Regions from separate parts of the Mucilaginibacter paludis DSM 18603 genome, predicted to be linked through region 1. Evidence: riboswitches for the same ligand, from Rfam matches in the RefSeq annotation. Region 1 holds a riboswitch; each other region holds the start of a gene.
The links. Region 1 has a riboswitch for S-adenosylmethionine ahead of MUCPA_RS27375 (O-acetylhomoserine aminocarboxypropyltransferase/cysteine synthase family protein). Riboswitches for the same ligand answer to the same signal wherever they lie in the genome.

Region 1 (2,270 bases):
CGCCGGAAGAGGGGGAGGGATTACATCAGTTTTATGCTTCCTCTAATTCCAGGTGTTTAATTTTGGCAAAAGCCTGTTCAAAGTCAGCCTTAATATCGTCAATGTGCTCAATGCCTACGGCTACCCTTAATTGGGTTGGGGTAACACCGGCGGCGGCCTGCTCCGTATCTGATAATTGCTGATGTGTTGTGGCCGATGGTTGGATGATCAAGGTTTTTGCATCGCCCACGTTAGCCAGGTGACTCACCAGTTGTAAGCTGTTGATAAACTGACCGGCATTTTCTTTTTCGCCCTTAATCTCGAAAGATAATACGGCGCCAAATCCATTTTTAAGATATTTTTTGGCCAATTGATGGTGTGCCGATGATTCGAGCCCCGGATAATTTACTTTGGCTACCTGCGGATGATTTTCCAACCATTTAGCAAGTTCTAACGCATTATCAACATGGCGCTGAACGCGTAAAGACAAAGTTTCCAAACCCTGGATGAGCAGGAAAGAGTTAAATGGCGATTGCGATGAACCGAAATCGCGCAGACCCTCAACCCGGGCACGGATGATGAACTGGATATTGCCGAAGGGGCCGCCAACGCCAAATACATCAGCGAAAACCAAGCCGTGATAACCTTCGGAAGGCTCAGTAAATTGTGGGTACTTGCCGTTGCCCCAGTTGTAGTTGCCGCCATCAACAATAACGCCGCCAATGCTGGTGCCATGGCCGCCAATCCATTTAGTGGCCGACTCAACCACCACATGAGCGCCATGCTCTAAAGGGCGGAACAAATAACCACCTGCGCCAAATGTATTATCAACTATTAAGGGCAGATCATATTTATTGGCCAGCGCGGCAATTTTTTCAAAATCAGGAATGTTAAAGCCGGGGTTGCCAATAGTTTCAAGGTAAAGCGCCTTGGTATTGCTATCTATCAGTGCTTCGAAGCTTTCGGCGCTGTCGTCGTGGGCGAAACGCGCTTCTACCCCTAAACGTTTAAAAGCTACTTTAAACTGGTTATAAGTGCCACCGTATAAAAACGGAGAGCTTACAAAGTTATCGCCCACCTGTAATATATTGTTCAGGGCAATAAACTGCGCCGCCTGGCCCGATGCTGTGGCTAAGGCAGCAACGCCACCTTCAAGTGCCGCAATGCGTTTTTCAAACACATCGGTAGTGGGGTTCATGATGCGGGTGTAGATATTGCCAAACTCTTTCAACGCGAACAGGTTGGCACCATGCTCGGCATTTTTAAAAACGTATGATGTAGTTTGGTATAAAGGCACAGCGCGTGAGCCTGTTGTAGGGTCTACTTCCTGACCTGCATGTAATTGTAGTGTTTCAAATTTTTGAGTTGACATGGGATGTTGAATTTTAAGTTTTCAGAATTAATTTTTGGATGTTAGATGAATGATTTCAAAGGGTGCCCGCACCCCTGGAAATTGTACACCAATTTTTCAGTAATTGAAAAAGGCGCTTCCCGTCGTTTAGCAGCTTAACAAGCAACACATACACATTGGGCTATTTGAGATAGCAACCAACACATACTCGCGACGGAAATCTTTCCGGTAATTAAAAAAATCTAAAAGCAACAACAGTATTTTCATGGTTGTACATTTATATTCCCCGATGATCCATTCACCGGGCCAGGATTTGGCACCTTCTCCGTTCCGGAGGGTTGCCAGTGGGTTAATGAGCCTGATCTCTCGCCACTTCTTTATAAATCAAACCTTTTGAGGGGCATGATCTTGGTATCGCTACCAAATAATGTTTCAAATATAGGATACAATCATCTATTATGCAAAACAATATTTTGATGTATTTTATATCGTGTTGATAGCCAGTGATATATCTTCTATCAAGTCGTCGATATTCTCTAACCCGACAGATACCCTGAGCAGGTTTTTAGGTGTTTGGGTATCCGGCCCTTCAATCATCGCTCTATGCTCAATCAGGCTTTCAACGCCGCCGAGGCTGGTGGCCTGGGTAAATAATTTCAGGGCGTTAACCACTTTAGCAGCTTTATCCGCGCCGCCTTTAACACAAAAGGAAAGCATGCCGCCAAAGCTTTGCATTTGCTGTGCGGCTATGGCGTGCTGCGGATGCGTGGCTAATCCCGGATACATTACCCGTTCAACTTTTGGATGTTTTTCTAAAAATTCGGCCAGTAGCTGTGCATTTTGTACATGGCCCTTCATGCGGTAGGGCAAGGTTTTAATGCTGCGTACCAGCATATAACAATCCTGAGGGGAGGGGATGGCGCCGCCCATTTCCTGCACC
Region 2 (2,270 bases), 3.2 Mb from region 1:
AAAACAAACCAAAAGGCTAAACAAGCACTGCTTTATTGCAAACGCAAAGGCTATAATACCCGCTACTGTATCCTGATTGATATGAGCCTGCCATCGGGTACCAAGCGCTTTATGGTATGGGATTTTACCAAACAAAACATTTTACTTTCGGGCTTAATCAGCCACGGTTGTGGCCGCAGCCCGTGGTCGGGCGTCTGGAACAAAGACCATCCCTCTTTCAGCAACCGCGACGGCAGCCATTGCACCGCCTTGGGCAAATACCAAATTAACGACCGCTCATACAGCGCCTGGGGCATACACGTTAAATACTTTTTAACTGGTTTAGATACCAGTAACAACAACGCCCTGGTGAGGCAGGTAGTCTTCCATTCCTGGGAGAAAGTACCCGAAAAGGAGGTCTATCCCGATGGTACGCCCGAAGGCTGGGGTTGTCCCGCCATATCAAACAACGTGATGAAACAAGTTGATGCCATGCTCCGCAAACAGAAAAAGCATGTACTGATGTGGATATACAGCTAAAAGTCATTATAGCATACGCCACATAACCCGCTATTGCACAATACAACTTTATTATGCAACTTTGCAATGCTTATAGAGAAAGACGGAGGGATTAGACCCTGCGATGTCTTAGCAACCTGTACTTACAAGGTGCTACATTCTACTGCAACCAAACTTAGCGGTTGCAGACAGATAAGCGAAAGTCAACATCAACACCCGACTTTTCGATATAAGCTTGTTTTGGATTACACTGATTTGATTGGATTACACCGATTGTTGATTTGGATTACGCTGATTGTTATCTGTGCGCGAGTCTCCCAAAATCGATGAAATCATCAAAAGAATCAGTGAAATCATCAAAAATCGGTGGAATCACAAAAAATGGATATCAGACAAGAACTACAAAAACGCATACTGATTATTGACGGGGCAATGGGTACCATGATACAGCGGTACCAGCTTACCGAAGCTGATTTTCGTGGAGAACGTTTTAAAAATCATCATTCAGACTTACAGGGTAATAACGACCTGCTCAATATCACGCGCCCTGATATTATTAAAACCATCCATGCGGAATACCTGGAGGCCGGAGCAGATATTATTGAAACCAATACATTCAGCACCCAGGTGATCTCGCTTGCAGATTACCACCTTGAAGAACTGGCTTACGAGCTGAGCTACGAAGGTGCGCGCATAGCCCGCGAAGCTGCCGACGAATACACTGAAAAAACACCGCATAAGCCTCGCTTTGTTGCCGGTGCCATTGGCCCCACCAACCGCACGGCATCCTTATCGCCCGATGTGAACGACCCTGGATACCGCGCCGTTACTTTTGACGACCTGGTTGCAGCTTACTATACCCAGGTTCGTGGCCTGGTTGATGGCGGCTCGGATGTACTGCTGATCGAAACTATTTTTGATACGCTGAATGCCAAAGCGGCCATATTTGCCATCAAACAGTACGAGAACGAGTGTAAGGCAGCCGGTAAGGATTATCCTGCCTTCAGGCCAACTGGCGGTATCATGATCTCGGGCACTATTACCGATGCCTCGGGCAGAACTTTATCCGGGCAAACCGTAGAAGCATTCTGGAACTCCATCCGCCATGCCAACCTGTTGTCTGTAGGGTTAAACTGCGCTTTGGGTGCCAAAGAGATGCGTCCGCATATCGAGGAGCTTTCCGCCAAGGCAAGTGTTTATATTTCCGCCTACCCCAACGCGGGTTTACCCAACGAGTTTGGCGCTTACGACGAGGCTCCACACGAAACCGCGCATTTGGTTGAAGATTTTATGGCGGCTGGCCTGGTTAATATTGTTGGCGGTTGTTGTGGCACCACGCCCGATCATATCAGTTGCATTGCTAAAAAAACAGAAAGCTTCCCGCGAAGGCAAATACCGAAGGTTGAAACCTTTATGCGCCTGAGCGGCTTAGAAGCCATCACACTTACCCCCGAAAGTAATTTTGCCAACGTGGGCGAGCGTACCAATATTACCGGTTCGCCCAAGTTTTCTAAACTGATTTTGGCCGAAGACTACGAAGGGGCGTTGGTAGTGGCCCGCCAGCAGGTAGAGGGCGGTGCCCAGGTGATTGACGTGAATATGGACGAGGGCATGATCGATTCGGAAGCGGCCATGACCAAGTTCATGAATTTAATTGCCTCTGAGCCCGATATAGCTAAACTACCCATCATGGTCGATTCTTCTAAATGGAGCGTGATAGAGGCTGGCTTAAAGTGCTTACAGGGTAAAGGGATTGTGAACTCGATCTCGCT
Region 3 (2,270 bases), 1.8 Mb from region 1:
CGTATCAGAAAAATACAGCATTCATGGTATTGACGTATCTTACGCGCAGGGTAAAATAGACTGGCAAAAAGTGAAGCAGATGGAAGAAAACGGATTGCACGTTAGCTTCGCTTTTATTAAAGCTACCGAGGGCGAGAATTTTGTTGACTCGTACTTCCAGCGTAACTGGCGCGAGGCTGCCAAAACCGGTATCATTTGCGGTGCTTACCATTACTTTAGGCCGGGCAAAAGCGGAAAGCTACAGGCAAAACTATTTTTAAAAACCGTTAAACTCGAAAAAAATGATTTGCCCTTGGTAGTGGATGTAGAACAGCTTGACGGAGTTGCCCCCGAACAAATGCGCGTTACCTTAAATGATTTTTTTGCCACCATACGGCATAAAACCTATATTAAACCTATCATTTATTCGGGCCTGAGTTTTTACCAGGATTACCTCAAGGGCTATTATGACGAATATCCACTATGGATAGCCCACTATGATAAACCCGAAACGGATGTTAACCGGGCCGCCAACTGGCAATTTTGGCAGCACACCAGCAAAGCAACCGTTAACGGCATTCATCATGTGGTTGACTTTGACACCTTTAAAGGCGATAGCGTAGCTTTTAGAAAGCTATTGAAGCCATAGCGCTATGGCAAGATGGCTTATCCAGGAGTTAGTTAATTAATGGGAATTATGGTACGAGTTTGAAATTCATTGAGCTCAGGCATGATACGATTCAGTTTTACAGCAAGCAAGCATTGCAGCATACTTGAGAGAAGCATGTACTGTTCGGATTCATTCAGGCTATATGTTCTCCCCCCGCTCCAACTGATACTTAATTACCTTACAGCCTGTTGTATAAAGAGCATCAATTATCTATCTGCTTAATAGCAGCAACATCCCTCTGTGTTTACATCCCGATCCATTTAAGCTCTAAAAGCAAAAAATAAAATACTTTCACAAATATATATAAAATCTATAGACTTTATATATATTTGTATGGTCATTCAAATGGAATGCTTGTTCTTTATATACTTATCCAGAAAGACTGAGGGAATGGCCCGATGAAGTCTTAGCAACCTGTACAGCTCTTGCTGCTAAAAGGTGCTAACTCCTACCCCATCAATACGCGGGGGAAAGATAAGTTGACAGTATATTTTACTGGTCATCAAGCTGCTGCCGCTTTCCGGATAAGTTAATACATGTAGTTTAACTTATAAAACATTATCAACAATGAAAATTTACCTGGATAACGCCGCCACCACCCCGCTTGAACCACAAGTTTTTGAAGCCATGACTCCCTTTTTGTTAAATCATTTCGGTAATCCCTCTTCACAGCATCATCATGGCAGAGAAGTTAAAAGCGCAATTGAAGAAAGCAGAAAAATTATTGCCCAGCAGATTAACGCATTGCCCGAAGAAATCATTTTCACCTCAGGAGGAACTGAAGCAGATAATATTGCCATCCTTTCTGCTGTACAATTTGGCGCTGTTAAACATGTCATCACCACAAGTATGGAACATCATGCCGTTTTAAACACGTTAGAGGCTTTAAGAGTTAAAGGTGATATTCAAATCAGTTTTGTTAAAAACGATGAGAAGGGAAACCTGGATTATGCCGGTTTAGAGTTGCTCCTCAGAACCAAATCGCGCAGCCTGGTTTCTATTATGCATGCCAATAACGAAATAGGCAATATCAATGACATTGAAAGGATAGCCTTGCTTTGTGAAAAATATGATGCCTTGTTTCATACCGATACCGTTCAGACTATGGGCCACTACCGCTTTAATTTGAAACAGTGCAAAATTCATTTCCTAACCGCTTCTGCCCATAAATTCCACGGACCCAAAGGTATTGGTTTTTTATATTTCAGGAAAGGACTCAAATTAACACAACTGATTAAGGGCGGAGGACAGGAAAACAGTTTAAGGGCCGGAACGGAGAATATCGCAGGTATTGTTGGGCTGGCTTCGGCTTTAAAAATTGCTAACCTGCACCTCAAACGCGACCACGATTATATCTTATCCATCAAACGATATTTAAAAAAGCGGTTAGTTGATGTTATTCCGGATATAAAGTTTAATGGAAACTCATCCGACGACGACCAAAGTTTGTATACCGTACTGAGCGTAAACTTTCCGTACTGTTGTGCGTATCCTGACCTGCTGCGCCATTTAGACCAATCGGGCATATCTGTATCGGGCGGCAGCGCCTGTTCCAAAGGTGCTGCATCACATGTGTTGGAAGCTGTTGGTATCCCTGTACAATACGATACTGTCCGTTTCT

Region 2: another riboswitch for S-adenosylmethionine. It lies ahead of metH (methionine synthase); the one in region 1 lies ahead of MUCPA_RS27375 (O-acetylhomoserine aminocarboxypropyltransferase/cysteine synthase family protein).
Region 3: another riboswitch for S-adenosylmethionine. It lies ahead of MUCPA_RS35345 (cysteine desulfurase family protein); the one in region 1 lies ahead of MUCPA_RS27375 (O-acetylhomoserine aminocarboxypropyltransferase/cysteine synthase family protein).

Annotation. Positions count from the first base shown of each region.
Region 1 is NZ_CM001403.1:6,523,172-6,525,441, forward strand. It holds gene MUCPA_RS27375 (O-acetylhomoserine aminocarboxypropyltransferase/cysteine synthase family protein) at 32-1,351, opposite strand; SAM riboswitch class I at 1,605-1,716, opposite strand; gene MUCPA_RS27380 (trans-sulfuration enzyme family protein) at 1,814-2,270, opposite strand, start outside.
Region 2 is NZ_CM001403.1:3,356,470-3,358,739, reverse strand. It holds gene MUCPA_RS14060 (murein L,D-transpeptidase catalytic domain-containing protein) at 1-519, shown strand, start outside; SAM riboswitch class I at 587-697, shown strand; gene metH (methionine synthase) at 880-2,270, shown strand, end outside.
Region 3 is NZ_CM001403.1:8,364,623-8,366,892, forward strand. It holds gene MUCPA_RS35340 (glycoside hydrolase family 25 protein) at 1-628, shown strand, start outside; SAM riboswitch class I at 1,016-1,130, shown strand; gene MUCPA_RS35345 (cysteine desulfurase family protein) at 1,217-2,270, shown strand, end outside.